Regions from separate parts of the Paenibacillus sp. FSL R5-0923 genome, predicted to be linked through region 1. Evidence: riboswitches for the same ligand, from Rfam matches in the RefSeq annotation. Region 1 holds a riboswitch; the other holds the start of a gene.
What was found. Region 1 has a riboswitch for S-adenosylmethionine ahead of metA (homoserine O-acetyltransferase MetA). Riboswitches for the same ligand answer to the same signal wherever they lie in the genome.
Positions count from the first base shown of each region.

Region 2: linked by a shared signal. The riboswitch ahead of MKX35_RS08265 (methionine ABC transporter ATP-binding protein) and the one ahead of metA (homoserine O-acetyltransferase MetA) in region 1 are both predicted to bind S-adenosylmethionine.

Region 1 is NZ_JBBPAT010000002.1:1,160,388-1,176,088, reverse strand. It holds gene mqnC (cyclic dehypoxanthinyl futalosine synthase) at 1-456, opposite strand, end outside; gene MKX35_RS30305 (aminotransferase class I/II-fold pyridoxal phosphate-dependent enzyme) at 724-1,896, opposite strand; gene metA (homoserine O-acetyltransferase MetA) at 1,933-2,853, opposite strand; SAM riboswitch class I at 2,967-3,097, opposite strand; gene corA (magnesium/cobalt transporter CorA) at 3,496-4,431, shown strand; gene MKX35_RS30290 (HRDC domain-containing protein) at 4,514-5,530, opposite strand; gene MKX35_RS30285 (ROK family protein) at 5,742-6,623, opposite strand; gene MKX35_RS30280 (5'-3' exonuclease) at 6,890-7,816, opposite strand; gene MKX35_RS30275 (arsenate reductase family protein) at 8,125-8,499, opposite strand; gene MKX35_RS30270 (RluA family pseudouridine synthase) at 8,681-9,670, opposite strand; gene MKX35_RS30265 (cob(I)yrinic acid a,c-diamide adenosyltransferase) at 9,672-10,238, opposite strand; gene MKX35_RS30260 (aspartyl-phosphate phosphatase Spo0E family protein) at 10,422-10,610, opposite strand; gene MKX35_RS30255 (aminotransferase class I/II-fold pyridoxal phosphate-dependent enzyme) at 10,860-12,080, opposite strand; gene MKX35_RS30250 (Lrp/AsnC family transcriptional regulator) at 12,094-12,594, opposite strand; gene MKX35_RS30245 (spore coat protein) at 12,854-13,243, opposite strand; gene MKX35_RS30240 (spore coat protein) at 13,274-13,507, opposite strand; gene MKX35_RS30235 (NAD(P)/FAD-dependent oxidoreductase) at 13,685-14,908, shown strand; gene MKX35_RS30230 (hypothetical protein) at 15,002-15,544, opposite strand.
Region 2 is NZ_JBBPAT010000001.1:1,835,374-1,851,074, forward strand. It holds gene MKX35_RS08225 (peptidoglycan D,D-transpeptidase FtsI family protein) at 1-1,758, shown strand, start outside; gene MKX35_RS08230 (peptidoglycan D,D-transpeptidase FtsI family protein) at 1,785-3,890, shown strand; gene MKX35_RS08235 (Cof-type HAD-IIB family hydrolase) at 3,968-4,723, shown strand; gene MKX35_RS08240 (DUF456 domain-containing protein) at 4,760-5,245, shown strand; gene MKX35_RS08245 (putative polysaccharide biosynthesis protein) at 5,273-6,901, shown strand; gene MKX35_RS08250 (thioredoxin family protein) at 6,980-7,324, shown strand; gene MKX35_RS08255 (COX15/CtaA family protein) at 7,414-8,391, shown strand; gene MKX35_RS08260 (Cthe_2314 family HEPN domain-containing protein) at 8,501-9,235, shown strand; SAM riboswitch class I at 9,336-9,475, shown strand; gene MKX35_RS08265 (methionine ABC transporter ATP-binding protein) at 9,576-10,592, shown strand; gene MKX35_RS08270 (methionine ABC transporter permease) at 10,592-11,251, shown strand; gene MKX35_RS08275 (MetQ/NlpA family ABC transporter substrate-binding protein) at 11,310-12,167, shown strand; gene MKX35_RS08280 (NifU family protein) at 12,323-12,571, opposite strand; gene MKX35_RS08285 (YuzB family protein) at 12,653-12,907, shown strand; gene MKX35_RS08290 (NAD(P)/FAD-dependent oxidoreductase) at 12,976-14,037, opposite strand; gene mqnE (aminofutalosine synthase MqnE) at 14,088-15,194, opposite strand; gene MKX35_RS08300 (HesB/IscA family protein) at 15,566-15,701, shown strand, end outside.

The DNA of each region.
Region 1 (15,701 bases):
AGATACTTCTTTCATCTTCATAATCTCAGCAGGAGAGAAGGAATGCATTGTAATCTCAGGAAAACGTTGCTTAATTCCGCGAAGTATATCGGTATAATAGCTGAAAGGAAGATTTGGGTTCGTACCGCCTTGCATCAGTATTTCTGTACCATTTACAGCGATAGTCTCAGCGATTTTTTGGTAAATCGTCTCATCCGGCAATACATAACCCTCATCAGAGCCCGGTCTGCGATAAAATGCGCAGAAACGGCAGTAGACATCACATACATTCGTATAGTTAATATTACGACCAATTACAAACGTGGCCATCGGGTCTGGATGCCAGCGTTCCATTATGGTGTTTGCAGCTGCACCCATTTTCTCAATTTCGTTGCTCTCGAACAGTCGGATGGTATCTTCCAATTGGAGACGTTCACCCCGTAGGGCTTTGTCCAAAATAAGATCTATCGCACTCATCGTTCGCATCCTCCTTCTAAACCCTTAGGGGTATGGTAGAATCACAAAATTACAGGAAGAAAAAACGTTGTCTCTTTTTCAAGGTGACAACCCTTTCTCATACAATTGAACAGTTCATTTCCTCATCGTATCACAATCTGAACAGCTTGAAAAATGCTTTTACATTCTTCGCAAATTCCTATCCAGAAGAAAAGCAGCATCGCACTAAGCGATACTGCTAGTTATACTCTATTTCTCCACTAACACTCGATTGAACATTTCTTCCTGTTACTTGGACTCAATTTCTGCCCTAGCGGCCTCTAGTGCTTGGCCAAGATCAGCAATCAAATCCTCTGCATGTTCAATACCGACGGAGAAGCGCAGCAAACGATCATCTACACCCACAGCATTTCGAATCTCCACAGGAATATCAGCATGTGTTTGTACAGCCGGATAAGTCATAAGTGACTCTACGCCGCCCAAGCTTTCTGCGAATGCAATAAGACGAATATGACGAAGAAGCGGCTCTACGTATCTGGCATCTTTTAATTTGAAAGAAAAAATACCGGTATTGCCTGAAGATTGACGATTCTGGATTTCATGTCCTGGATGATCAGGCAATCCTGGATGGAACACTTCCGCAATCGCTGGATGCTCTAATAAGTAGTGAGCGATCGCTAGTGCATTGCTTTCGTGACGCTCCATACGCAGCGCCAATGTCTTCAAGCCTCTCATCAACTGATAACTGTCTGTTGGTCCGAGCACGGCGCCAATAGAGTTATGTAGAATAGCTAATTCAGCTGATAATTCTACACCCTTGGATACAATCAGGCCTGCAAGTACATCATTATGACCACCCAAATACTTAGTAGCGCTATGAACTACAATATCCGCACCTAATTCTATAGGCCGTTGGAAGAATGGAGTCAGCAGCGTATTATCTACAATGCTAAGTAACCCATGGTGACGTGCCCAAGTGCACACGGCTTCAATATCCGTGATCATCATAAGTGGATTCGTTGGCGTTTCAATAAATACAGCTTTCGTATTTGGACGACGCGAAGCTTCCAGTGCATCCAAATCATTCGTGTCTACATAAGAAGCAGTGATTCCAAACTTGGACATAATCCGTTCCAACAAACGATAGGTACCGCCGTAAAGATCCAGCGAAACGATCAGATGGTCGCCTTGAGCGAACAAGGTAAGCACTGTTTGTATCGCTGCCATCCCTGAGCTACAAGCAAATCCTGCATCTCCAGATTCCAGTTCCGCAGCTGCATTCTCAAGCACTGAACGGGTCGGACTCTTGGTGCGGCTATAATCAAACCCTGTGCTTTGACCGAGTTTTGGATGACGAAATGCCGTTGCATTATAAATCGGAAAATTAATTGCTCCTGTGGCAGGATCTTCTTGAGAACCTATTTGAGCCAGTCTACTTTCAATCCTAAGTTTGTCATCCATGATTAATGCCTCCTAATTTATATTGTAGCGCTATTATTAATAAACAATCGGGTCGATATCATAAGGCGTTTCTTGATATACATAGTAATTGAGCCAGTTAGAGAATAATAAATTGGCATGCGCACGCCACACTGCTGGAGGTGTACGTTCTGGATCATCTTTAGGGAAGTAATGTTTCGGCAAAGCCATCTCCATCCCTCTAGACACATCACGGTCATATTCCCATTTCAAGGATAGGGGATCGTATTCGGAATGTCCGGTCACAAATATTTGTTTACCGTCGTTTGTAGCCACTAGATACATACCAGCTTCTTCGGATTCCGCCAGAATCTGCAGATCTGGGTTATTCTCAATATCTTCACGGGAGACATCGGTATGACGAGAGTGTGGTACATGGAATACCTCGTCAAAGCCGCGCAACAGTTTAATGTTATTTTGATTAATCGTATGAGCGAAGACGCCAAAGCATTTCTCAGGCAATGCCACTTTACGAACACCAAAATGATGATATAAGCCTGCCTGTGCCGCCCAACAAATATGCATGGTTGAAGTCACATTGTCCTTGCTCCATTCAAAAATCTCTTTCAGTTCTTCCCAATACGATACTTCCTCGAACTCCATTTGTTCTACAGGAGCACCTGTAACGATTAAACCATCCAAACGGCGGTGGCTGATCTCGTCAAAGGTTTTGTAAAAGCTCTTCAAATGTTCAGCAGAAGTATTCTTGGAAATATGGGAACGCGGATGCAATAAAGTAACATCAACTTGTAGTGGCGAATTTCCAATTAAACGCAGCAATTGAGTCTCTGTCGTCTCTTTAGTCGGCATGAGGTTCAGAATAGCAATCCGTAGTGGACGGATATCCTGATGGAAAGCCTGACTTTCGTCCATCACAAAAATATTTTCTCCGGATAGTACTTCTTTCGCCGGTAAACTGTCGGGAATTTTAATTGGCATTGTCTTTCCACTCCTTAGCTGAATTTAGTTATTTTGCCGCACTGCGGCTTGCTGAACATAAAAAGACCTTCCTCGGAAATCGAGAAAGGTCATATCTACAGTCATATGCGCCTCTCTCATCTGCCAGAATGTTCCTGAAGACGATTAGACGTCTGCAGAAATTCCGCAAGAATTAGCACCGTGCGTTTACACGCCGGTTGCCGGGTTTCATAGGGCTAGTCCCTCCACCTGCTCTTGATAAGATTTAGCTGTATTCAATTAAATTACTTTAAAATTCACTTTAAATCATGAACCTCCTTTTCGTCAAGTCCATACAATGCTGAAGAAGCCTCAAAATCACAATAAATTTGCTTGAAAGAGGCATACTCCGTTGTTATACTAGACAAGTATTTCATACCTGAACGAAAAGAAGAGGTGAGAAGAAGGATGGAAGGCGACCCGAGCTCGCAAATATGTGTACAGAATGAGCAACCACACAGGATAATCATCAGCTTGCCGGCGGCGGGAGCAGTTCTTCTTCATGCCCTCGAAACGTCATTTGGCCCTATGTATTGATTGTACCGCCGGCCAAGCTGATTTTTTTCTCTGTGCTTAATTTAGCAGTCCCTAGTGAAGACCTGGGGATAGGAGGAGTGAAATCAGATGAAAATCCGGCTGGTAAATGCAGGGGTTTTTACACCTATTGATGAAATTGATGAAACACTAACACCCCCAACGGAAGGGTTCTATTGGATTGACGCCGATGTTGAGGATTTGGAGCTGCTTCAGCCCTTGTTCAACCTACATGATCTTGCTGTTGAGGATTGCCTTAGCGAAGAGGATCAGCGTCCAAAGATCGAAATATACGAAAGTCACTACTTTATTGTTGTAAATAGCATTCGCTTTGACGATGAAGAAATTTTCCTACGGGCACTCAATGTATTCCTTGGAAGACATTACATCATCACTGTCACGAAACAAAAGATCAATGAACTACGAATCCTGAAGCCTATGCTCTGGGAGCAAGAAGTAAGTGAACCGGATATGTTCCTTTACTTGCTAATTGACCTTGTCGTTGATAACTATTTCTCCGTCGGCGACCGAATTGAAGCTCGGATTGAGAAGCTGGAAGAAGATATCCTCATGCATACCAAAAAGTCACATCTTAGTGAAATTATCGGTCTGCGAAGTGAAATTCTATGGTTGAAGAAAATGCTGGGGCCACAAAAAGAAGTGATCAATACCCTAAATAAAAAAGACCTCCGTCTGATTGATGATCAGCTGCAGAAATATTTTAGCGACATTTATGAAAATGCGGTTAAAATATCTGAAACCTTTGAGACGTATCGCGATCTCATGGGCAACTTACGAGAGGCATACCAATCCAGTATCGCCAACCGCGCGAATGAAATTATGAGAGTCTTTACTGCGATCACAACAATATTCATGCCCCTGACCGTAATTACCGGAATCTACGGTATGAACTTTGATCATATGCCCGAGCTTCATACGAAATATGGCTATTATGGCGTTATAGGCATCATGTTGACTTTAGGCTGTGGGATGCTCTATGTTTTCCGCAAGAAGGAATGGCTATGAAACGAACCGGACGAATAAGCAAGACGAAGGCCCTGTAACCGTAAGGTATAAGGAAGCCTTCGTCTTTTTGGTATGCGCAAATTTAAAAGCTGGTCGCCATGCCCACTTTATGCGTATGCTCTCGACGGAAACGGATGCGTATCAATCGCAGACGCTCATAATAAATATCCAATCCTTCAGCAGCGGAAAAGTCGTCGCCATACACCTTATGTAACACCGGTTTTAGGAAAAGATCCCCGAGCTCCACATAGGCATTCCATATCGCATCCTGCTCACTCTGCGGCATATTGCCAAGCTCTACATGGATCAGCTTCTCGACAGAATAACCTTCTCTTTCTAGCTCCTCTACCGCTTCAATCAGTTCACGCCGGTTCACTCCACTATTCACCTTAAGCTGTTCCAAGCCCAACCCATTCTCGATCCCCTGCAGCAAAATCCTCCGCAAGCGCAGTCGTTCTAGCTGCTTCTTATATTTGACTTCTTTCTGTTTATAAAGCCAAGATACGAAAGACTCCTCTTCAATTACTTCATGCACCCAATTTAGAGGGAAGGAATGTTCCCTTGCCACCGCAGTAGTTATAGCCAGCCAATCAGCCCCAAACTGCGCTATCTTGCCTTCTCCCACACCCGGAATTTGCATCAGTTCCTCTGGCGTATGCGGTAGAAATGTACTTAACAAGCGCAACAGACGATTACTAGCGAGAATATAGGGCGCCTTCCGTTCACTCGAAGCCTTACCACGGCGCCAAGCACATAACTCTTCATAAATGGCTTCATTCCCATAATGTTCGCTGTAATATTGAAGCTTCAGCTGCTCCTGATTACGCCCAGTAAGACTATCCTCCTCGTGGAATATCCCATCGATTAAGGGTCGATAGCCATCTCCCATCTTCACTGCTAGCTCATGCCTGTATACACAGAGCATCTCATTCCATGAACCACCTTCATACCACAAATTCTCAATGTAATTCTCCCCACCTGAAAAATCACGCCAGCCCAAACTCCAGATCCCCTCTTCCTCTCCAATCCACAGCTGGGCGTACACCTCTTGATCCACTCCAGATATTCTGGATAAACGGTTCATAAACACAATTTGCATATTCATCCCTACCTTTCTCAACATTACAGCAAGCACAATAACCTTCTGGGAAGAGCCTCCTTCGGAGCGAACAAATCCTTTCTCAATCAGACCCCGAACGCAAAAAAGCACCTCTCTCACGATAAACGCGAAAGAGGTGCTCCCTCATTAAATGCTATACTGTTAGATCCTAGAATACCATATATTACCGAACAGTCAATGTCTTTTTATACTAGTTTCTAGCTAGAGCTAATGTAGCCAATCCAATCGCTCCAGCAAGCCCTGCATTGTCTCCGAGACCTGGTGAGACAACATAATTATCGATGTCAATATTAAGCGATGGATGCTGAACATATCCGCTCAATAACTCTTGCAGCTTAGTGCGAATTAACGGGAACAGGTGGCTTTGCTTCATAACACCACCGCCCATTACGATTTTTTGAGGAGACAGAATCAGCACATAGTTCATGAGTGCATGTGCAAGATAGTGAGCTTCCATTTCCCAAGCCGGATGGTCCACTGGTAGCTCTCCTGCCGGTTGTCCCCAGCGTTTGCCGATCCCCGGACCTGCGGCTAATCCTTCAAGACAATCGCCATGATAAGGACAGTAACCCTCAAACGTATCCTCTGGATGTCTACGAACTAGAATATGTCCCATCTCAGGATGTGACAATCCATGGACCATCTGGCCACCAACAACCGCTCCTGCTCCAATGCCTGTCCCAACCGTAATATAAAGACAGCTGTCCAGACCTTTAGCCGCTCCCCATTTACTTTCCGCAAGCGCTGCACCATTCACATCCGTGTCAAAGCCGATCGGAACGTTAAATTGCTCAGCCATTGTGCCTACCAGATTATATTGTCCCCAGTGAGGTTTTGGTGTCGTTGTTATGTAACCATAAGTAGGGCTGTCCAGTACGGGATCAATCGGTCCAAAAGATCCGATTCCGAATGCTTCTACATTCTTCTCTTTAAAATAGTCTATTACTAGTCCCATCGTTTCTTCCGGTGTTGTTGTCGGAAAGCTAACTCGGTCAACAATGGTACCATCCTCATAACCAATCCCACATACAAACTTTGTTCCGCCTGCTTCAATCGCTCCCAATAGCTTCACAGCAATTCTCTCCCTTTCTCTAGTTAGAAGTTCAAACGCTACCCATACACAAATGAATAATATCATTAAAAAAAGCAATCACCAGCCCTAATTATACGTCGAATGAAGCGCTATCACAACAAGTATAAACGCCTATTGCGTCCTTATAAGGACGCAATAGGCGTTTAAGAGAGAAAGATAAGGATAATGTATAATGTGAAACTTATACGTTCTTATAGTTTAACAAAACACCCTCCATGCATCTTTGCATTGAAGGGTGTCTGATCTTAACCCAAATCGCCTAACTCAATCTGTACAATTCCTCGTTCGTCCTGCACCTCAGCAATCAAATGCATCAAGCTGCCGAACTCTAGCTCCTGAAATTTGCGCGCAGCTGTTTCCCGTTGTAGTTGCCACAAGGCTTCCGTCAGCTCGCAGACCACCGGCACATCGCAACGGATTTCCGCTAGCTCTCGCGATAAATGCAGCATATCCAGATCTGCTTCGATTTTGGTACGCACACCTTTAGGGAGCAGATGCAAATTCTCAATTACACCTTCAACTGTTCCGTATTCGGTCAGCAGTTTCAGCGCAGTCTTCTCACCAATCCCTTTTACGCCGGGATAATTATCACTGGTATCGCCCATAAAGCCTTTCAGGTCAATCACCTGTCTAGGCGTTAGACCCTTTTCCTCCAGCAATTCTGCAAGGTCATACACTTTATAGTTAGAGCGTCCCTTTTTCATAATGACGACCTTAACATTCTCATCAATGAGCTGAAGCATATCATGGTCACCCGTCAAAATATATACCTCAGAGTTTTCACTGTAACAAGAAGCCAGCGTACCAATGCAATCATCCGCTTCATAGCCTGCAAGTCCAATATTCGGCACCCCAAGCTCAGCTACTACATCTTTTACTAGATCGAACTGAGGAATTAGCTCTAACGGGGCTTCAATCCGATTCGATTTGTATCCATCGTATTTCTCGGTGCGGAACGTTCCTTTGCCCATATCCCAGCAGCATACGACGTGAGAAGGCTCAAATGTGCTTACCGCATCGAAAAAATACTGCAAAAAACCATACACCGCATTCGTCGGCAATCCAGCTTTTGTCTTGCGAATATATCCTCCATAAGAGGTCGCATAAAAGGCCCGGAACAGCAGAGCCATTCCATCTACAAGCATTACACGGCCCGTTGTTTCTGCTCTCATGTATAAACCTCTCCCTTAATCGTTCATTGTATTGTTATTAAGCGCTTGTCCATGTTATTGCACAAAGAGTATTCTATCAGAAAATACATGATCTGATAAGGGATCATATAGTTACACATATGGGAGCTTATTCTTATCCTTTGAAATTAACAAGTAAAAACACCATCGGTGCCCTTGCAAGGGCGGTGAGCTTAAGCGAGAAATATAAGTATATTATAGAATCATGGTCTTTTGTGATTTTCCTAGATATCCAAAAAGGGATGTCCCAACAGCCATGAAATGACTGTTGGGACATCCCCTTTACGGATTTATACTTTGGAAGTATTGGTCCAAGCTTCAGCATATTGCTCTTCTTTAAAGCCTACCGTGACTTTAACACCATCAGTGACAATCGGACGTTTATTTAGCATACCATGGCTCGCGAGCAGCTCAAGCTTCTCCTGCTCACTAAGCTGTGCCATTTTGTCCTTGAGACCCAATGCTTTATAGACTTCACCACTTGTATTAAAAAACTTTTTCAGTTCAAGTCCGCTATTGGCCAGCAATTCTCGCAGCTCCTCAACGGTAGGCGGCTGTTCTGCGATGTTTTGAAGCTCAAGCTCATGACCTTGAGCTTGTAGCCATTTTACTGCACTGCGGCAGGTGCTGCATTTTGGATATTGATATACTTTTAGTTTGCTCATGTTGTTCTCCTTTAATGGTAGTGATGAGTGCGCTACGCTGGCAAATTATTCTTCCGATCGCTGTTATCCTCAGATTTCTTGATTTAGTCCGCTTGTTGCGGATGAAATCCGAGGATAAAGGCGAAACTCCGTTTCTCCAGAACCAATTCACCCTCTCCGCTTAACATCACTAAGATAATTTTTACCTCAAATTCGCTTTCGGGCCTTGCTCCAATACATTCTCCAAGGCCGCCATATCAGGCGGCAAAGGAGCTTCAAAGATCATTTCCTGCAGCAGCACCGGATGCTTGAACGTCAGACGCACCGCGTGCAGTGCTTGACGCGGTATGGAGGCATCTAGTGCTGTAACGGACTCTAACTGTTCACTTTGAGTTAAAGTCAATTCCGGTAGATTATACAGCTCATGACGATACATGCTGTCACCAATCAAAGGACAGCCGATAGAGGTCATATGGACCCGAATCTGATGAGTACGACCACTCTCCAGCTTCAGTTCAACTTTTGAACCTTGTGCGTATACGGTTTTAACCTCATACCGAGTCAGAGAAGGATAACCATCCGGTGTCACGATACGCCGATGCGGCTCCTCAGGATCACGGTCAATAGGTCCGTCGATATCGCCGAAAGGCTCCACAGGAGCCCCATGAACAAATGCAGCATAACGTTTGTCCACTGTACCCGCAATCATCTGCTCAGAAATATGCTGATGGCTATATGGATTCTTGGCGATGACTAACACACCGGAGGTTTCCTGGTCCAGACGATGGACGGGTCGAAAGCGGAAACGTTCATTTTTTTGCGCCCAATAATGAACTACTCCGTTAGCCAGCGTATCAGTGTAATGTCCGTGTGTGGGATGCACGATGATCCCCGCTGCCTTGTTTACTACGAGCAGATGCTCATCTTCAAATAGAATTTCAAAGGGAATCGGCTGCGGTAAAATATCATCCGAAGTCTCTGTTTCCATGCGAATCTGTACAATATCGCCTGCCTTAACATGTACGCTGATATAAACACGTTCTCCATTTAATGTAATCCCTTGTTCTGTTTGCTTAAGGCGTGACAACAATTTACGTGAGACATCCATCCGTTTATGCAGGATCGTCTTCAGCAACCAGCCATCCTCTTCTGGCGGTATAATGTAAGTAATTGGTGAATAATAGCTAGTCATATTAGTCTCGGAACACCTTTTTACTGCGAATGTATTCTACATCAGTAATCCCTGCCCGTGTATTAGCCGTCCTAGCCAGCGCAAAGAAATAATCGGATAACCGGTTCAAATAAATAACCGCTTCCGGATTAATGTCTGCATTTCGTCCAAGTGTAACTGCCCGGCGTTCCGCCCGGCGGCAAACCGTACGGCACACATGTAGAACCGAAGCCAATGGACTGCCCCCAGGGAGGATGAATTTTTCTAGTGGTGGATTCTCTGCTTGAAGTTCATCAATCCAGCCCTCCAACCGTTTAGCCATCTCACTTGTTACCATATATTGACCACCATCACCTAGCTTAATAAAAGCCAGATCGGTTCCGCAATCGAATAGCTCATGCTGAATTTCCAGCAGCTGCTCGCGTACATCATCAAACTGATCGTCCTCCATCAGGCTCCTTGCCTGACCTACAAAGCAATTCAGTTCATCGATCGTTCCGTAAGCTTCAACTCGGACATCGTCCTTACCAACCCGGCCGCCAATCACTGAAGTTTGACCCGCATCACCCGTGCGTGTATAGATCACCATGGCTTACTCCTCCTATCCATTCTTCAAATCACATAATGCTAGTTTAAGCTTTCTTATATAAAAATGGCAAATGAAGAGTATAGGCATATTCTCTCCAAGTGTGACTGCAATGTTGCGATGTGTGAGCTTAAAGGAACAACAAAAAGAGGACCCTAGGGTCCTCTTCAACAGCATGTAGCGACGTTATTTTCCAACTGGACGCCCCTTCATGTATTCATTTATCTTGAGATCCAGTAAACTGCTAATTTCAATCACATTATCTGAAGTGAATGATTTTTCCTGCAAAAAAAGCTGCTCCATTTTGCTACGGAGTATTCTAATTTCATCTTCCAGAGAGAGTATGCGAGCAGAAGCATCACCCTTGGGGGACAGTTTCCCACTTCCAGAAAAACACTGCCCTCCATAGGAAGGTAAGTAATAATCGGCACTAAGCACAATCATCCCTCCTAAAAGTATTATTGAGCGCGTGCCACAAAATGTCATTAAAGTAATAAAAGCAACTTCAAAGCAACGCTTAATTCCAGAGTAAATACGTCCTTGTTAGTTCTATTATAGGGGTTAATTACTCTCAAAGTAAAATAATACCATAGGATTATAGGATAGGCTATAGTCCAATTTTCTCTATTCCATTCTCTCTCGTTCCAGTTGTGTGACAAAAGCACCAATGCGTTCTATAGCTTCATTCAGTTGAGCTACTGATGTAGCATAGGAGCAGCGTAAGTAACCTTCACCACCTAAACCAAAGACACTTCCAGGTACAGCTGCCACCTTATATTCAAGTAATAATCGTTGTGCAAACTGATCAGATGTCAGTCCTGTCTTGCGCACGCTTGGAAAAGCATAGAATGCACCTTGTGGTTCATGGCACTCCAGTCCCGCATCACGCAAACCCTTAACAATCAGCCTCCGCCGTTGGTTATAAGAATCGACCATTCGATCCTTCTCTTCCATCCCATTGGTCAGTGCCTCAAGTGCAGCCACTTGGCCCATAGAAGGAGCGCACATCACAGTGTACTGGTGAATCTTAAGCATAGCGGAGATCAAATCAGGGTGACCACAAGCATAACCCATTCTCCATCCAGTCATGGCAAAAGCCTTGGAGAAACCGCTGACCAAAATCGTACGGTCCATCATACCTGGCAATGAGGCAAAGCTGACATGATTAATTCCATACGTTAATTCCGCATAGATCTCATCCGAAATTACAATAAGATCATGCTTCTCTACAACCTTGGCGATCGGCTCCCAATCCTCTCGGGTCATAACACTTCCCGTTGGGTTGCTCGGGTAGCACAGAATTAGAACTTTGGAGCGTGGAGTAATCTTTGCTTCCAAACTCTCTGCAGTAAGTTTAAAGTCATTCTCTCCGATGGTTTCGATACCTACAGGAATACCTCCACCAATAGCCGTTATCGGCGAATAAGAAATATAGCAAGGTTCTGGTATGAGGATCTCATCGCCCGGCGTGATCAAAGCGCGCAGAGCCAGATCGATAGCCTCACTTCCGCCGACCGTTGCTATAATTTGATTGGCAGGATCATACTCCACTGCAAAACGGGTGTGCAAATAGTTCGCAATACCCTCCCTTAGTTCAGGCATTCCTGCGTTGGATGTATAGCCTGTAAATCCTCTTTCCAGCGAATAGACACAAGCTTCTCTGACATGCCACGGGGTCTTGAAATCAGGTTCCCCGACTCCGAGTGATATGATATCCTTGCTGCCTGCAGCCAGATCAAAAAACTTACGAATACCCGAAGGCTGAATTTGCTGTACCAGCGGGGCCAAATAAGAATTCATTGATTTGCTGTCTTCTCCAGTTAGCTGCGTTTTATTCGTGATCATATGATTACTTCCTTTATGGAGAGATCATCAGACGGTTGTCTTCCTCATGCTCCTCGAAGATGATCCCATCCTGTTTGTATTTTTTAAGGGTAAAATTCGTTTTAGTTGAGAGTACTGAATCAATTGGAGACAGCTTCTCGGAAACAAAATTGGCCACTTCACGTAAGTTTCGGCCTTCCACTTCTACCAGTAGATCGTAAGCACCTGACATCAGATAAACGGATTTCACTTGTGGATACAGGTAGATTCTCTCGGCAATGCCTTCAAATCCGCGACCCCGTTCGGGTGTAATCTGTACCTCAATCAGCGCTGTCACTTTCTCGTCATCGACTTTATCCCAGTTTACAACGGCTGCATACTTAACAATTACATGGTCCTTCTCTAATTGCCCAATCGCCGTCTTTACGTCTTCTTCTTCCTCGCCAAGCAGCGTAGCTAAGAGTGCAGTAGATCTTCTCGCGTCCTCTTTAAGCAGTTCCAGCACTTTCCTCTTTAGTTCGTTCATTTCCTTCATGCCTTCCCTCCGGATAGTTCGCAAATGACGTTGCGCTATTCATGCGTCGCCCCGCGAAAAGAGTTTAATACTAATATGACATGAATTGAGCATCTCTGCAAACAAAATAACCCCATATGATATCCGCATAGAAGACTAGGTTTACTCAGCTAAATGGATTTTTATACAAAAAACGCCCGTTTATACCGGAGCTCTCGGTATAAACGGGCGTCAGCCTTAAGATTATGTGGCAGGATGCTTCATCCGCTAACCATCTTGGTTACATTAAATGAGACGGTTGATGTTGTCCATTCGAATGAAGGTGGCTGTTCGCATTGTGAGCAATAGATCCAGTTTGTCCTGTTTTTTGCTGCACGAACTGACCTGATTTTTGTTGCAATTGCTGTGCAGTTTGAAGCTGCTTGTCCACATCTTGGCGCAATGCTTTTGCAGGCTCAGGATACATATTCATTTGGGACATATGCGTATACAGATCGCCCTGAAGTCGAAGCGTGTTCATAGTCATCTCATTAAAGACCCGGCGAACCGCTGGACATGCCGATTCCGTAGCAGCTGTCGCATACTCACGAACCGTCCGCTTCAAATCACACAAAATGGTGTTCATTAAATCCTCATCTGGCATAAATGCTGCTGGATTCTGTGCGTTCATTTTATAACCTCCTTAAGATTAATAATGCAATTATTGTGGGCTTGTTGGTGCGTACTGTTGATGCTGCTGGAGTAACTGAGTGAGTGTATCCATGTGCTGCGTGTGATTTTGGATATGCTGCAAACAAACTTGTCGGACCTGCTCGTTCTGCGTTGTCGCGGCGGTAGCCGCACATTGCTTAAGAAGCAAGTCCTCATTAGAGATGGAGTCTGCGATATATTCCAATTCTTTTCCACTTAGTGCCTGCATTTGCATTGATTGCATGAGTTGTAGTCCCTCCTTGTAGTTGATCCAAACAGGCTTTAGTATACCGCCAAAGCACACCATTTATTTGCCCAACAGCACTAGAGAGTTATGACAAAAATAAGAACATGCTGCGAATGAGACGGTAAAATGCCGCCCATACTAAATAATGGAACAAATGAAGGAGCGATCATTTTCATGAGACTAAATAGCGGCACCCCACCTTGGAGAAGTACTTTACAAGACCCACCAACTTATCCTGCGCTAGAGGATACCATTCACTGTGATTGCCTGGTTGTAGGGGCTGGAATGGGTGGAGCAATGGCATCCTATCGCTTGTCTTTAAGCGGAGCTGAGGCTGTTCTGATCGAAAAAAGACGCGTCGGAAGCGGAAGCTCACATGCCAATACTGGTTTACTTCAGATATCTAACGACAAATCGTTAACCTCATGTATGAACACTTTTGGAGAAAAGAACGGCTTGCTCTTTTATCAGTTATCCCAAGCAGGGGTTAGAAATATTTTGGATCTGCCAGCCAAGCTCGATATCGATCCCCAGATTATTCCTCGCAGCAGCCTTCTATATGCCAGTACACCAGAGGATGTACCTGCTCTGCGAGAAGAATATAAGAACCTCGTTGCTCACGGATTCGATTCTGATTTCTGGGAAGAGGATAAAATTGCTTCGGTGTATTCTTTTTCTAAACCTGCTGCACTTTATTCACGCAGTGATGCAGAAGCGAACCCTTTCCGGACAGTTCACAGCCTGATCGCCAAGGCAGCAATGAATGGTGTACACGTTTATGAGCAGACCGAGGCTAAACAGTATGAGTTTACTGAAGATGGAGTAATTTGCCACACAGAGAACGGACGTATTATTGCGAAGAAGGTTATTTTTGCAATGGGTTATGAAACGCAGGAGTTTAAAAAAGACCGAGGCGCTGAGCTGATCAATACGTATGCAGTGATGACCAAACCTCTGAAGGAATTCCCCAAGTGGCATGAGCGGAGCCTCCTCTGGGAAACCGCCCGTCCGTATTTGTATTTTCGGACAACACCGGAGGGACGTATTATTGCAGGAGGAAAAGATGAACCGTTGACGGATCCAGAGCGCCGTGATATCAGAGTGATTTCACAAAGTCAAAGGTTATTGGAAGAGCTGGAAGCTTTATTTCCTGAGATCAAAGGCATTGAGATAGAATACTCCTGGGGTGCTGTATTCGGCTCTACGCGTGATGGGCTTCCTTATATCGGCCCTCATCCCAAGTTCCCTCATTGCTACTTCATCGAGGGTTATGGGGGCAATGGGACGGTGTACAGCATGATTGCTGCGGAGTTATTAACAGATACGATTGCGGGTAAACATCGGCCGGAGCTTGATCTATTCTCATTGACACGATCAGCCAAACCTTCTCCTTCTTAGAAAACGGACGTGAATAAGCAATATTGAGGTTTTTTTAAAAAAAGCTTAGTCCCCTTATGTTCATTAAGAGGACTAAGCTTTTTATGAGGATGCTTATGCTTTATCGGTACTCAGATTACGTACGAGCTGAATACGGTCTTCCTGCGCTAGACTGTGCTGTACATGGAAACAAGACGGGCACACATACACATTAAGGGAGAATGGAGATGTTAGTACAGGTCCACCTAGTGTAGCCGGTGCAGACGGCTCGAAGTTGCTAACAAGCTGTTTACCAGCAAGGATAGTTAACTCATGGCATTGTGTACATTCCGGAGCTTCTTCCTGAATCGCTAAAATGCCCGATACACGCTCTTCATACTTATTCAAATCATAATCGTCACCGAATTGGTTGAGCGTGTTGTAAATAGGAACTACACTGTCTTTGTCGACGTCTCCCCAAAGATCATCATCATTAATAACCTCTTGTTTAGGTTCTTCTACAACTTCTTCTTCCTCTTCTTCAATGCCGTCTATCCCTACAGTAACTGTACGATATCCGTTAAGTTCATTGTTGCAGTGAGGGCAATTTTCCTCGGGTCCGAATTCCTCGTCCCATACGATTTCGGTATGACACCAAGGGCATACAGTTGTTTCCATCTTAATAATCTCCTTCGTACTCCACGTTTAAATTTAGTTCATCATTAAATAAATAATACCGGCTGCTATAAAAGCAATAGCTGACACAAACAGAACTCGGGTAAGAATCTTCATGATATCCTCCTAATACTCCACAAAGTGGAGCTGCTCATTTCAA
Region 2 (15,701 bases), on a different contig from region 1:
GTAACGGGTGAGACCTCACTTACGGAGAAGGCGAAGTACAACTCCGATATGCTTGCAGCAAGGCTTGCAGCTGATTTTGCTAAATATGGAGATCCGAATGCGCCGAAGCTGACGCAGCAAGATATCTTGGATTCATTAGATTTAGATTTCAAAAAGTATTTAGGTTATGTGCCGCGACGGATCAAGACTGGATTAATTCCAGAGGAAATAGCCTATTTCATGGAGCATAAAGACAATTATCCGGGGCTAACGATCGTGGAGGAGAGTGTTCGTCACTACGATAAAGATACGGTAGCGGTGCAGACAGTCGGCTTTGGAAAGCCGTTTAAATCGACTGAAGATATAGCGATGTATAAGAATGTCCGTAGTGAAATGAAAAAAGATTCTCCCCCTGGACTTATGTATAAAGCAGAAGAATATGTGGGGTTTGATGGTCTGGAAATGCAGTATCAACGAGAGCTACGAGGAGAAAATGGTTATCAGGTCATTTCGGTGACTCCTCAGAATATGGCTGAGAAGGTTGAACAGAACGTTGCTCCTGTAAAAGGTAATAATATTTGGATGACCATTAATAAGAAGATTCAGATGAAGACAGAACAGGCCATATTGGATCAGATTAAATGGCTGCATACCAATGCTGTTCAAGGTGAGACGCATCCAGATGCTTTAACCGGATACGCGGTAGCAATGGAAGTGGAGACTGGAAATATTGTCGCCATGGCAAGCATGCCGGATTACGATTCAAATGTATGGACCAAAGACTCCTTACCAACACCTGTCTGGAATAAAATTATGAATAATCATCTAAACGGTACGATTACTTCAAATTCATCGGGTAGATCAGGGCATGATTTTAGTTCACTTGTGTTTATGGGATCTACGATCAAACCATTAAGTGTGTTAATTGGTTTAAAGGAAGGTTTTTTTAATACCTCAACAACCTATTCAGATGTGGGCATTACTTATTTCGGTAAGGATAATAAATCATCCGTAAGAAATTCATCGGGTCACGTATATGGTCCACTAGATCCAGCTAAAGCCATTAGAGAATCTTCTAACGTATTTATGATTGATATGGTGGGTAAGCAGCTTTACAAGAAATATCCGGGGGATAAAGGCATAGAGGTCTGGGACAATTATATGAAAAAATTCGGGCTGGGTGTATCAACGAAAAGTGGTCTCCCAGGTGAATCACCGGGCCAGATTAACTATACTGATCTTAAGGCCGCAGGCAGCTCGCAGGCCGCACTTATCTATGCTTCTTTTGGCCAACAGGGCAGTTATACTACATTGCAGCTTGCCCAGTATGCTTCTACTCTTGCTAATGAAGGGGTGCGTATTAAGCCTCAACTTGTTAGTAAGATCACGGATGCACAAGGTAAGCTGGTTAAGGAATTTAAAAGAGAAGTGCTTAATACAGTAACGTTTGACAAATCCTACTGGAAAGAGATCAAACAGGGGATGAGCAGTAAAGTTAGTGCTTTTGATGATTTTCCTTATGATTTTGCACGTAAGACAGGTACATCTGAAAAAACAGACAGAAAAAATATAAACCGCGATAATGGGGTATTTATTGCCTTTGCTCCGCGAGAAAATCCGAAGCTGGCCGTAGCGGTTGTTATACCAGAAGGGGGCTTTGGCTCCAACAGCGCTGCTCCGGTGGCTCGTAAAATTTTTGACGCCTATGATTGGGAGTATGGGCTCGATGGTGTGCCAAAAAAGAATGTTGCTCCTGCGTCAGACCCCGTTCAAAAATAATTAGAGAAAAAGGAGAGAAATAAACTGTGAGTTTTTTTCGTAAGCAGGCCTCACCTCCAGATGAGACCAACAGTAAAAGTTCCATAGGCCTGCGACTCAACGTGTTTTTCTTTAGCACGTTTGTTATATTTTGCGTAATTATTATACGCCTGGCTGTGTTGCAATTCGTGGAAGGACCAACTTTAACTGAAGTGGAGACAAGCAGAGATACCAAAAATGTACCTCTTGCATCCATGAGAGGTGTAATTTATGCTGCTGAAGGTGAGAAGTTGGCGTACTCTACGCCGGTTCAATCGCTGTATATTACGCTCAATAAGGAGTATACCGCTAAGCAAACAGATAAAAATACCGGTAAAACTACCCTAACTCCAGAAGCTAAAGCCAAGTCAGATGCATTGGCAGCCAAGCTGGTAACTGATTTCAATAAATATGGTGATCCAAAAGCTGAAAAGATGACAGAAGAAGATGTTATTGACGCACTGGATTTATATTTCCGAAAATCACTTGGCTTTATGGCACGGCGAATTAAGGCTGATCTGACTACTCAGGAAGTAGCCTATTTCATGGAACATAAGGGAGAATACCCAGGCCTTGAAATTGTCGAGGAAAGCATTCGTCATTACGATAAAGATACGGTTGCCGTACAGACGATAGGTTATATCAAGCCTTTTAAATCAGCAAACAGCCTTAATATTTATAAGAATATCTTAAATGCTATGAAGAACAATCCGGAGCCAGGGCTAACTTACAAGGACGACGAGTTTGTCGGATTTGACGGCCTGGAGCTGCAGTATCAGAGAGAGCTTCGGGGACAAAACGGCTATCAGGAAATCTCTGTCAATCCACAGAACATGGCAGAGAAAGTCGAACGTGTAGTCCCTCCTGTCAAAGGCAATGACGTCTGGACAACTATTAATAAGAACATTCAGATGAAGACAGAGCAGGCGATTATGGATCAGATTAAGTGGCTGCATTCCAATACTGTACAGGGTAAAACGCATCCTAATGCTTTAACTGGTTACGCTGTAGCGATGGAAGTCGATACGGGGAATATCGTCAGTATGGCAAGTATGCCGGACTACGATACGAATATTTGGACATCGGGATCCTTATCCACTGATGTCTGGAACAGTATCATGGATAACTACCAGAACGGTACCATTAATCCGATTTCTTCAGGGACGTCAGGTAATGGACTTAGGTCTGTACTGCTACTAGGTTCAACAATTAAACCTTTGAGCGTACTCGTGGGTCTGAATGAAGGTCTCTTTACAACCTCAACCTACTATCCGGATAGAGGTTTCGCGACTTTTGGTAAAACAGGTCATGAAACTAAGGTAAGAAACTCCGGAGGACATGTGTACGGTTCTATGGACCCTGCAAGAGCGATTGAGAAATCGTCGAATGCGTTCATGGTGGACATGATCGGTAAACGATTGTATGACAAATACAAAAGCAAAGGCGTAGATGTCTGGGATAAGTATATGAAAGAGTTTGGACTTGGTGTATCCACGGGAAGTGGTCTGCCAAATGAATTCTTAGGACAGATTAACTATACCAATATAGAGGCTGCGGGTAGCGCCCAAGCGGCACTTGTATATGCTTCTTTCGGCCAACAAGGTAGTTATACGGTGTTGCAGCTTGCCCAATACGTAGCTACACTTGCTAATGAAGGACAGCGGATCAAACCTCAGCTAGTTAGCAAGATTACAGATGCTGACGGAAAAGTAGTCAAGGAGTTCGGTCGTGAGGTAATAGATGAAGTAACAGCCTTCGATAAATCCTACTGGAAAGAAATTCAACAGGGTATGCGAAGTGAAGTTAGTGCTTTTTCTGATTTCCCTTATGATTTTGCTCGTAAGACGGGAACATCTCAACAAGTGGCAAAGGGTCAAATTCGCGATAACGGTGTATTTATTGCTTATGCCCCACGAAATAACCCTAAGCTGGCAGTAGCCGTAGTCATTCCAGAAGGGGGCTTTGGTTCCCAGAGTGCTGCGCCGGTCGCACGTAAAATTTTTGATGCTTATGATTGGGAATATGGACTTGATGGCGTTCCGAAGAAGAGTCTACAGTCAGGTAATAATACAAATGATCCTGCGAATGAAGGAACGACTACAGGTACTCAGTAACTTTGACTCTAAGGTGAATAATGATTAAAAAATAAACAGCTGCTCTATTGAGAGCATAAAAGAATGGAGGGGTGGCAATGACTGCCAAATACCGCCTGCTTGCTTTGGATATGGATGGAACCCTACTGAATGATGAACAGATTATTACACCTACAACGGTGAAATGGCTTCAAAAGGCGGTCGACGCAGGCGTTCATGTCTGTCTGTCGACAGGCCGAGCTTTTACAAGTGCATTTCCATATGCTGAGCAGCTTGGACTAGAAACACCTATGATTACTGTGAACGGTAGTGAGATATGGCGAGCACCACATGAAATTTATCGGCGATCATTGATGGATCCTATGCTGGTACAACAAATGTATGAACTTGCTAAAGAAGATGACATCTGGTTCTGGGCCTATTCTACGGAAAAAGTCCACAAACAGGATAACTGGGATGGGGATGTAACGGGCAGAGAATGGCTTAAATTCGGTTATCACACCGAAGATGATGAGCTTCGTCATAAACTGCTGCTTCGTCTTCAAGATATGGGTGGATTGGAGATTACGAACTCCTCTCCACATAACCTGGAGATTAACCCTCTAGGAGTGAATAAAGCAGCCGGAATCATGGAAGTCTGTAAGCTGCTAGGACTAGACATGTCCCAAGTTATAGCGGTTGGTGACAGCCTCAATGACCTTGCAGCGATTCAGCAGTCAGGGCTTGGGGTTGCCATGGGCAACGCTCAGGAGACGGTTAAAGAAGAGGCTGACGTTGTGGTGGCTTCTAATAATAATGATGGAATTGCAGAAGTCATTCAAAAATATATTTTTAATGAAGCTATTGCGAAGTGAATCCATAGAGCATATTTGCTATTAGGAGGTTAAGTGTTGACGATCCTGGGTTGGATTCTTATTATTGCTTTATTTGCCGTAGGGCTAGCGGGGGCTGTGTACCCTATACTGCCGGGTGCGCTTGCGATTTATCTTGCCTTTTTCGTATATGGCTGGTTCTTTTCTTTCGAGCCTTTTGGTGTCTGGTTCTGGATCATTCAAACGCTGATCGTTGTAGTTTTATTTATTGCTGATTACGTTGTAGGGGCGTGGGGCGTTAAGAAATTTGGCGGCTCACGTTCATCGATTATCGGGAGTACGATTGGGCTAATCATTGGTCCTTTTGTAATCCCAGCCTTTGGACTTATTATTGGTCCGTTTCTGGGTGCCTTTATAGGAGAATTGATCGTAGGTTCTTCACCAGCTAAAGCTGCCAAAGTAAGTGTAGGATCAATACTTGGGTTGTTTAGTAGTACTGTTGTCAAAATTGTGCTACAAATTATTATGGTCGTCCTCTTTTTTATATGGGTCGTCCGGTTTTAATTTTAACAGTGAAGAAGGGGAAATGGTTTGTCCAAGAAAGAGTCTTTCGTAAAAGGCACGCTTATCCTTGCTGCTGCAGCTTTGGTGGCAAGGGTACTCGGGCTTGTTCAGCGGGTGCCGCTGGATCATATTTTTGATGATGTGGGGAGAGCATCATTTGGGGTATCGAACAATATCTATTTAATGCTGCTCACCGTGGCTACAGCAGGTATTCCAAGTACGCTCAGTAAAATGGTCTCCGAGCGGTACGCTCTGAATCGTCCTGAAGAGGCGAGACAAGTGTATCATGCAGCATTGCTGTTTTCAGTAGCAGCAGGGGTAATCATGACGGCCTTGCTGTACATAGGCGCTCCGTTCTATGCGACACATATTGCTGATGTACCTGAATCAGCGATGGCAGTTAGGGCTATTGCACCTGCGCTTTTACTTTTTCCGGCAATTGCCATGATGCGTGGATATTTTCAAGGGCGCAACAATATGATGGCTGGTGGTATTTCACAGATTGTAGAGCAGTTCGCTCGCGTACTAGTCGCTATTTTACTAGCTTATATTCTATTACAGCAGGGGTATAACAATACAACTATAGCTGCGGGAGCATCCTTCGGTAGCGTAATTGGTAGTATTGCAGCATTTGGTGTCATGATTTATTTTGCAATCAAGCTGCGCCGAGAGGATAAACAGCAAGGATTAAATTACAATACCACTCAAAAATTGCCGATTTGGGGAATTTACAAAGATATTTTCACACTATCAATTCCGATCGTGCTCTCTTCACTTACGATTCCCGTAGTGAATGTAATTGATACTTCTTTGGCTGTTCCGCTGCTTATCGATCAGATGGGTAGAGAGAGTGCAACAGCAGCTTTGGGTATACTAACCACGCGTGCTCAAAGTGTGGCCGGAATTCCACCGGTACTAGCCATTGCACTAGGAACCTCGCTGATTCCGATCATTTCAGCTGCTTATGCCCGTCGGGATGAGGGACACTTGAAGAAGCAAATTACACTTGCTTTGCGGATTTCTATCCTGACAGGGATGCCAATTGTGTTGGCACTTGTGGCAGCAGCTTATTCTGTAAACGGGTTATTGTTCAGCAGCTTGGACGGAAGCGGAATTGTGGCGATGCTTACGATTGGAACGATCTTTCAGATCACCATGATGACAACGAACTCCATCTTGCTCGGTATGGGCAAATCACGCATTTCAATGTATTATGTGCTAGTGGGTATTATTGTTAAATTAGTCGCAAGCTTCTTACTAAGTAAGATATTTGGGATCTACGGGATTATCGGCGCAACAGCACTTTGTTTCGTAGTTATTACTATTCTTAACTTACGGATGCTGAAATCCATTGTACCTTTCGAAATTATGGGTAAACGGTGGGGCGGCTTCGCAATTGCGGTTCTGGTGTCCGGTGGTATTGGTTTTGGACTTAACCAAGCTGGAATTCTGTTAACAGATCTAATGCCTGCACGTCTGGCATTTCTGATCACTTGTCTTGTTGTAGGGGCCGCAGTTGTTGTTATTTATCTGGTCATGCTAATTGTACTGGGTGTGCTTACTAAACAGGAGATCTCCAGTTATCCGCGTGCATTGCAAAAATTGTTGAATCCGCTGATGAAATTGCAGCCTGCGCGTGTTCGTATGAGAGAATAAGTTTGACTTCTGCATGACATTTTGCTTCACTTAAAGAATAGAAATTTGACAGATATGGAAGAAAGGACTGAACAAGCTATGGATAAAATTAGTTCTCCTGCTGAATTTCAGGTAGCCATTCAATCTCCTCGATTAACTGTAGCCATCTTCAAGGCGGACTGGTGCTCGGATTGTAAATTTATCGATCCTTTTATTCCTGAGGTAGAGCAAGCCTATGCAGATCGTCTAACGCTGGTTGAGGTTGACGTTGATGCTGTGGGTGACGTTAGTCAGGAACAAAATATTATGGGTATTCCAAGCTTTGTCGCGTATTCCGATGGGCGTGAATTGGTTAGATTCGTTAATAAATTACGTAAATCCCGCGAGGAAATTGAGAATTTCCTTGATAAAGCGGTTCAAGTGCATCAAAGCCTTCAACAGTAATTCCGGAAAACCACCGCTTTCGCCTGTTCGAGCAAAAGCGGTGGTTTTTTAAGATGCTTCTTCATTACTAAAAACTGCGGGTGATATTTTTGTCGACAAATCAGTTGAAATGGCTTAGTTATCTTACTTGCCTTATCATGTTCCTCGCTGTACTAGGGGGAGCGGTTGTAACGAAGACTGGATCGGGATTGGAATGTGGAAATGAATGGCCGCTCTGTCATGGGAAATTGATTCCGGCCTATACTGTAGGTTCGATGATTGAATACACCCATCGCTTGTTTAGCGGATTGGCAGGGTTATTGTCACTTGCCTCGATGATTGCCTTTTGGCGTTATGCTCGAAATCGGCGGGACTTGTTAGTATATGCATTCATGACGTTGCTGTTTGTAATTGTTCAAGGTGGTATGGGAGCGCTTGCAGTGATTAAATCCCAATCTGCTGCTGTAATGGCACTGCATATGGGCTTTTCTTTGATCGCTTTTTCAAGTTCTCTAATGCTGGCTCTAGGAACTAAAAGGCGACATGAAGCAGGTGAGTACGATCCTAAGATGGAGCTTCAGAAGAAACCCGTCAGTAAGGCTTTCCGCAATTTAACCTGCTTCACGGCCTTATATTCCTATGTTGTTGTTTATATTGGAGCCTTTGTTAGTCATACGGATTCGCGCGGTGGATGTTCTGGCTGGCCGCTCTGTAACGGTGAATGGGTTCCTGAGCTTTCTGGGGGAGTAGGTATTGTTTTTACGCACCGGATTGCGGCTTTGATCTTATTCATTCTTACTGCGGTGCTTGGACATTTAGCTTTTTGGAAACATAAGGATTACCCAGAGCTAAGAGCTCTTGGCGTAGCGGCTGTTCTGCTGTGCTTGATGCAGGTATTTAGTGGAGCTGCTGTTGTTTACACACTAGATAATGAAAGATTGTACATATTTGCCGCTTTGGCTCATATTTTGTTGATCGCTAGTTTGTTTGGTGTCTTATGTTATATGAGTGTAAGAGTCTGGCAGCTGAATCGCGCGAGAAATGTAGTTGTTGAAAAAAATCCAACGAATCCAATGACACCGTTGTAACACCCTTGGTAGAAAGTTCCCACCGTGGATAGAGTCGCTTTACCTGCGGAATAATAAAGTGGAAATCGGTATATCGTGGTGCTGGACAAAACTTTAGGAGGACTGGGATATGCTGCGGGTTATACTTGGAGAGCCGCCTCGAAAGAACAGCGGTGTATTGGCTGACGCGATGGAGAACATGGCCACATTTGCAGCCTTACTGCGCAAGGAAATGAACGCTCATGAGGATAATGACCATGAATACCGCAAGCTGGAGATTTGGACACGTGGATTGATCTCCTCATTGGATGAATTGGAGCAAAGCTGGTTCGCAGCTGCTTTTTACCGGAAATCGGTAATCGCTGGTTATATGGATGATATGTCACCAGTGGAACAAGGCGATTATGCGCGGTATGTTTATTTTTATAAAGATGGATTTATTCGTGTGTTCTCTCTTCTGGACAAGCTTGGAACGGTACTGAATCATTTTTATGACCTCAAAACTTCCAAATTAAAAACGCACTTTTCTTATTTTACAGTACTGCGTCAACTTCAGTTATTGAATGTGCATCCTGCGCTAGCAGATCAATTGGAACAGATCAAGAACTCTTATCGTGATCCACTGGAGAATCTACGCAAGCGCAGAAATGCTGAAATTCATTATATGAATTCCGAAATGCAGGATGATTTATGGCAGCGGCATCAAGGCTTGCATGACAAAATTCAGCTTGAGGATTTAGATAGCCATCTTGAGGATTTAAAGCAGTCCCTTGAAATGAACTGTAAAACATTAATCGCGGCATTCAGCTACAGCAATGAACAGCTGCGTAAGGAAATCAGCAAGGCAAAGCGTGTACAAACCTAAGCGTTCAAGATATTTCCTTTTGACAAAAAACAAGAAACTTACTATACTTATGCTTGCATTAAAGTCTGTACGAATTCAAATATAAAATTTCATACTCTATATCTTATCGAGAGTGGCGGAGGGATAGGCCCGATGAAGCCCGGCAACCGATTTGTATACAGCGCGATTAGCGTTATGTACAAATGTCATGGTGCTAATTCCTACAATGACGCAAGGTTTGTGGTCGTTGGCAGATGAGAAGGCATTGTCTAAATAAACACACAGAGCCTCTTGCGATCTGCATCGATCGTCGGAGGTTTTTTTGTATGGAATAAGTGAAATATAAAGGGGGCGACGAGCGTTGATTAATCTAAAAGGAATAACAAAGGTATATGGAAAAGGCAGCCATGCGGCTACAGCACTTTCCGGATTGAATTTGTCTATCGAGAAAGGTGAAATATTCGGAGTTATTGGCCATTCTGGAGCGGGGAAAAGTACATTGATCCGTTGCATTAATCTGTTGGAGCGTCCGACAGAAGGGGAAGTATGGGTAGATGGCATTGAACTAACTAAGCTTACTCAAGGTCAGCTGCAGGAACAGCGGCGCAAAATTGGGATGATTTTTCAACATTTCAATCTGCTATCTTCTGCGACGGTGTACGATAACATTGCTTTTCCTCTGCGACTCACAGGCACCTCGAGAGCAGATATTGATACTAAAGTGAAAGATTTGCTTGCCTTAGTGGGGCTTGAAGAACACCGGGATAAATATCCCTCCCAATTATCAGGCGGACAAAAGCAGCGGGTCGGCATCGCACGGGCACTTGCCAGCGACCCTGATGTGCTGCTGTGTGACGAAGCAACCTCTGCGCTTGACCCACAAACGACAGACTCTATTCTTAAGCTATTGCTCGATATTAATAAACGATTCCATCTTACCATTGTGCTGATCACTCACGAAATGCACGTGATTCAGAGCATCTGCGACCGTGTTGCGGTCATTCATGGTGGTGGTATCGTTGAGCAAGGTAAAGTTACGGAGGTATTCCTGAAGCCGCAGCATGAGGTCACTCGCGATTTCATTCGCAGTGAATCACAGAATGAGGGACCCCTTCGTACGGCGCTTGACGCTGCTGCTGGGGACAACTCTCAGGCCGTCAAAATTACTTTTTTTGGAGAGAAGACCTACGGCTCTGCACTTTCCAATGTAGTACGTGAGACAGGTGTTAGCTTCGCCATTCTGCATGGTACCATCTCAACGATAAAAGACGTACCTTATGGACAAATGATTGTTCGGTTCGAAGGTCCAGCTGAAGCGATCGCTGTGACGATAGCCGAACTAACCGCTCAAGGCCTTGAAGTGGAGGTGATTTCGTAATGAATTTCGCAGACTTAAACTGGCAAGAAATGATGGATGCTACAGTTGCTACCTTGCAAATGTTAATATTCTCTGGATTGTTCACAATTATTCTTGGTTTACCACTCGGAATTGTATTGTATTTATGGGGAAGATCGAATAGTATAGTAATCAGAGTAATTTACTCGGTCTTATCGTTCGTCGTAAACATCCTACGTTCGGTACCGTTTATCATTTTGATGGTAGCATTAATTCCATTTAGCAAAGCCGTTGTTGGAACTTCCATCGGAGTACTCGGTACGATTCCACCACTCGTGATTGGTGCAGCTCCATTCTTTGCTCGCTTGGTGGAAACGGCATTAAGAGAAGTGGATCGTGGAGTAATCGAAGCGGCGCAAGGGATGGGAGCATCCACGAATCAGATCGTTATGCGTGTTCTTTTGCCAGAGGCTCGTCCAGGTCTGCTCGCTGGGGTTACGATCACACTGGTTACACTGGTCTCCTATACGGCAATGTCCGGGATGGTAGGCGGCGGCGGGCTAGGGGATCTAGCGATTCGTTACGGATATTACCGATATGAGAAGGAAGTTATGATTATCTCTGTAGTCTTAATGGTCATACTGGTGCAACTGCTACAAATGGCCGGTGATCGACTAGTACGACATTTCACACGGAAATAAGGTACGTCCATATATAGCCTTATTCATACAAATACCAAGGATAAGAGGGGGATTTAAAATGAAAAAATTACTACTTACTTTTTTTAGTCTGACACTGGTTGTGGTGCTGGCTGCTTGCGGCAATAACAATAATGCTTCTAACTCGGCTGCTACTAATGCACCAAAAGATGGTTCTGCAACTGAGTCATCTGCAGAACCTGTAAAATTGGTGGTTGGTGCTTCACCTGTTCCACACGCTGAGATCCTAAAAGCTATTGCTCCATTGCTTGAAGCGCAAGGAATTAAATTAGAAATCAAAGAATTCACTGACTATGTTCAACCAAACGTTCAGCTTTCAGAGAAGAATCTGGATGCTAACTTCTTCCAACATCAACCTTACCTGGATGACCAGAATCAAAAGAACGGTTCGGATCTAGTTTCTGTTACAGCCGTTCACGTTGAACCTTTTGGTGCTTATTCCAAAAAAATCAAATCCATCGACGAGCTGGCTGATGGTGCGAAAGTAGCCATCCCGAATGATGCTACAAACGGTGGTCGTGCACTGATCTTGCTTGCCAAAAATGGACTGATTTCTTTGAAAGATGATACCAACATCACATCTACCCAAGCAGATATCACTGAAAATAAGAAAAACCTTAAAATCATCGAGCTAGATGCAGCAATGTTAGGTCGTCAATTGGATGAAGTAGATCTTGCCTTGATTAACACTAACTATGCTTTGGAAGCTAACCTAGTTCCTACTAAAGATGCTTTGTTCATTGAGGGTACGGACTCCCCTTATGCTAACATTCTGGTAACTCGTCAGGACAATAAAGACTCCGACGCGATCCAAAAGCTGGTTGCTGCCCTGAATTCTCCAGAAGCTAAAGCTTTCATTGAAGAGAAGTACGAAGGTGCGATCATTCCAGCATTTTAAGACAGAAAGCTAACTTAATCTCTAATACAGCATAAAGCCCGCTGCCTAACGGCAAGCGGGTTTTATGCTGTATGTTGTAGGGGAAGTGTAAATCCTCTATAATAAGAAAATCCCGATCTCCTGAAGAGGAGGATCGGGAATGATATTGAATGGGATTAGAATACTTGCATAACTTCTTGTACGCCTTCTACTTCTTCAAGAAGGGCGCGTTCAATCCCGGCTTTCAAGGTGATCGTGGAGCTTGGGCAGCTGCCGCAGGCACCCATAAGTTTCAACTTAACGATGCCGTCTTCTACATCGACCAGTTCAACGTCGCCGCCATCGCGTTGCAGGAACGGACGAAGCTTATCCAGCACTTCCAATACTTCATCATACATTTCGGTGCTTTGTGCATTCTCACTCATTTCTCAATCACTCCTTTCATAAGTTCATTATAGTACAAAAAGTTAAAAAATAAAATGGTTAGGCGGAATAGGGAGATCATCATGAGACCAATTATTGAATTTTGTGCCAGTAACATGGGTCACGGAACAGACAAGCTAATGCATAAGCTGGAGGAAAATCCAGATTACGATGTGATCGAATACGGATGCCTGAACAATTGTGGGGAATGTTATTTAACCCCGTTTGCCATGGTTGAAGGGGACATCATTGCAGCAGATACTGTTGACGAGCTAGAAAAGAAAATTGATACTAAAATCAAAGAGCTAGAGGCTTGGTTTAATATGGACCTTGATTAAATGCTTTTTGTGGAAAATAAAGGGCTGCTCTTTTTCGTATTTATAACGGAAAAGAGCAGCCCTTAGGTTTATCCTAAAGTGCGTTTTGACATCCAGAGCACCCCGCTCTTAAGGATACGGGGAACCCGTCCTTTGACGGAGCGTTGGCCCATCAGACCAAATCCAGCTTTCTTGCCTAGTGAGCCTAAGGTACCCTTTAGACGAATAGGATGAAGCTTAGGGGTCTCGCCGCGCCACATGGCTTGAATAACCTGAGCAACCTGCTCACCCTGCGCTCCTGCGGCTTGTGCGCTTGGAGCGAATGGCAGGCTGGCACAGTCGCCAATTACATACACTTCTGGATAATCAGGTACACGATAATATTCATCCAGAATGATTCGTCCTCCGCGATCCTTCGGGACTGTTAATTCCTGAACAACCTTCACCGGTTGGATCCCTGCAGTCCATACCGTAACATCTGAAAGAATTTCCTCTGTACCGTTAAAAAGTGCATCTTTCTCTACATGGGATACAGAGACACGTCCAAGTGTCTGTACTTGATGGTGGTGAAACCATTCCTCCACGTACTGTGACAGCTTCGCAGGAAAGGCGGACAAGACACGTTCACCGCGGTCCAGAATAGCAATATTAAGGTCTGGACGGCTCTCCCGAAGCTCTGCCGCCAATTCCACTCCACTTAGTCCACCGCCTACAATGTTTATTGTTCCATAAGGCTTCACATCGTTTAAACGTTGATAAGTTTCGCGTGTTCCTGCAAAGGTCTGGATACTGCAAGTATATTGATCAGCTCCAGGGATGTTATGGTAATTGTCGGTACAACCTAGTGCAATGGCAAGAATGTCATAAGACACAGTCTCGTCAGGCTCCATTGTAACGATTCTGCTGTCCAAATCAATGGAAGTCACCTCACCGTAACGGATAGTGAGACGGGGATGAACCGGAAACTGGATCCGCAAGTGATAGTCAGTTACTGTACCTGCGGCAAGCGCATAATATTCCGTTTTGATTCCTTGATAAGGCATTCGGTCAATTAAGATAATTTCAATATCCTGAGGAAGGTGATTATTGAGCAATTCTTGAATTAGGGCCAAGCCGCCATAGCCGCCGCCCAGAACGAGTAGTGTTCTCATGCTGACCGAACTTCCTTTCCAATATAGGATAACGGATCTAAGGTAGTCTTTTATTCGTACACCTTTATCGCATTGTAGAACGTGTCGCGTTCTACTGGAATTCGTCCAGCACCTTTTACTAACCAGATCAATTCATCACGAGTGAGGCCTTCAGGTGTTAAGGCACCAGCCGCATGGCTAATGCGTTCTTTAAGAATAGTACCATGGACGTCAGAAGCACCGAAGTTCAGTGCAACCTGTGTAAGCTGAGGACCGATATTAATAAAGTAAGCTTTGATGTGATCGAAATTATCCAGCATCAATCGGCTGATCGCAATCGTCTTCAGATCCTCATAAGCGGAGTTGCGGCGCATAATTCCTGCATTCTTGTTCTTAGGCTGCATAGATAATGGAATGAATACCATAAAGCCATTGGTTTCATCCTGTAGATCACGAATCTGCATCATATGCCGGATACGATCCTCATGAGATTCAATCGAGCCGTAGAGCATAGTCGTATGGGTCTTCATGCCAAGCTGATGTGCTGTCCGGTGAACTTCTAGGTATTCTTCCACATTAGCCTTATCTACACGCATTTTTTTACGGTATTGATCGGATAATATTTCTGCGCCACCACCGGTAAGCGTCTTAAGTCCAGCAGCACGCAGCTGTTCCAGCACCTCACGAATACTCAACCCGCTAATTCGGGTGAAAAAATCGATTTCGGCTGCAGTGTATGCTTTTAAGGTTACCTCAGGAAAACGTTCATTCAAGGCTTTTAAAGAATCCACGTAATACTGGAAAGGAACCTTGTCATTATGACCGCCTACGATATGGAATTCGCGCACACCTGGATGAATATGCTGTTCGACATATTGCACCATTTCCTGACCGGAAAGGGTATAAGCACCCTCTTCTCCATCATCCTTGCGGAAATTGCAGAATGCACAGTGAGATTCGCAAACATTGGTGAAATATAGACTCATGTTTTCGATAAAATATACCCTGTTGTTGTTCTTTGCAAGATTGACTTCATTTGCTAATTGGCCAATCGTAAGTAGGTCGTTACTTTGATATAAATAAACGCCATCTTCTAAATTCAATCTTTCGCCGCCACGAACTTTTTCAATAATGTTCATCATTCGGGCGTCTGTTTGGGGGGTGAAAAGAGTAGACATATTATGAATTCCTCCTGAAAGTTTTACGGGGTCCATTGCCCGCAGATAATTCCCAGACTTACCCAGATGGTAGCTGTTCATTCATGAAAATAAAGCGGAGGGTTATCCTCCGTGACAAATTTCCGAATTTTTACTTATGTTTGCCTTCCTTATTATAAACCTCTCTTATAAGGGGATCAACAGCTGGATATGGATGGTTTATTTTGGTGCGGCAGGTCAGGCATAAGGCAGTTGTGACTTGAGGGTAATGGAATAGTCGGTTATACTGAGTTTATTAAGTATATATTTTTAAGAAAGTAATTTTTGACCGGAAGGTCCCTTAAACATAAGTTTTTCTGTTGAAGTAAGTTAATTTATAGGAGGATATGATCATGATTAATATTAGCGAAAAGGCAGCAGAACAATTAAAGGCGATGCTTGCTGAACAAGAAGTGCCGAACATGTTCCTCCGTATTGGAGTAACGCCCGGTGGTTGCAGTGGATTCTCTTACGCTATGGGCTTTGATG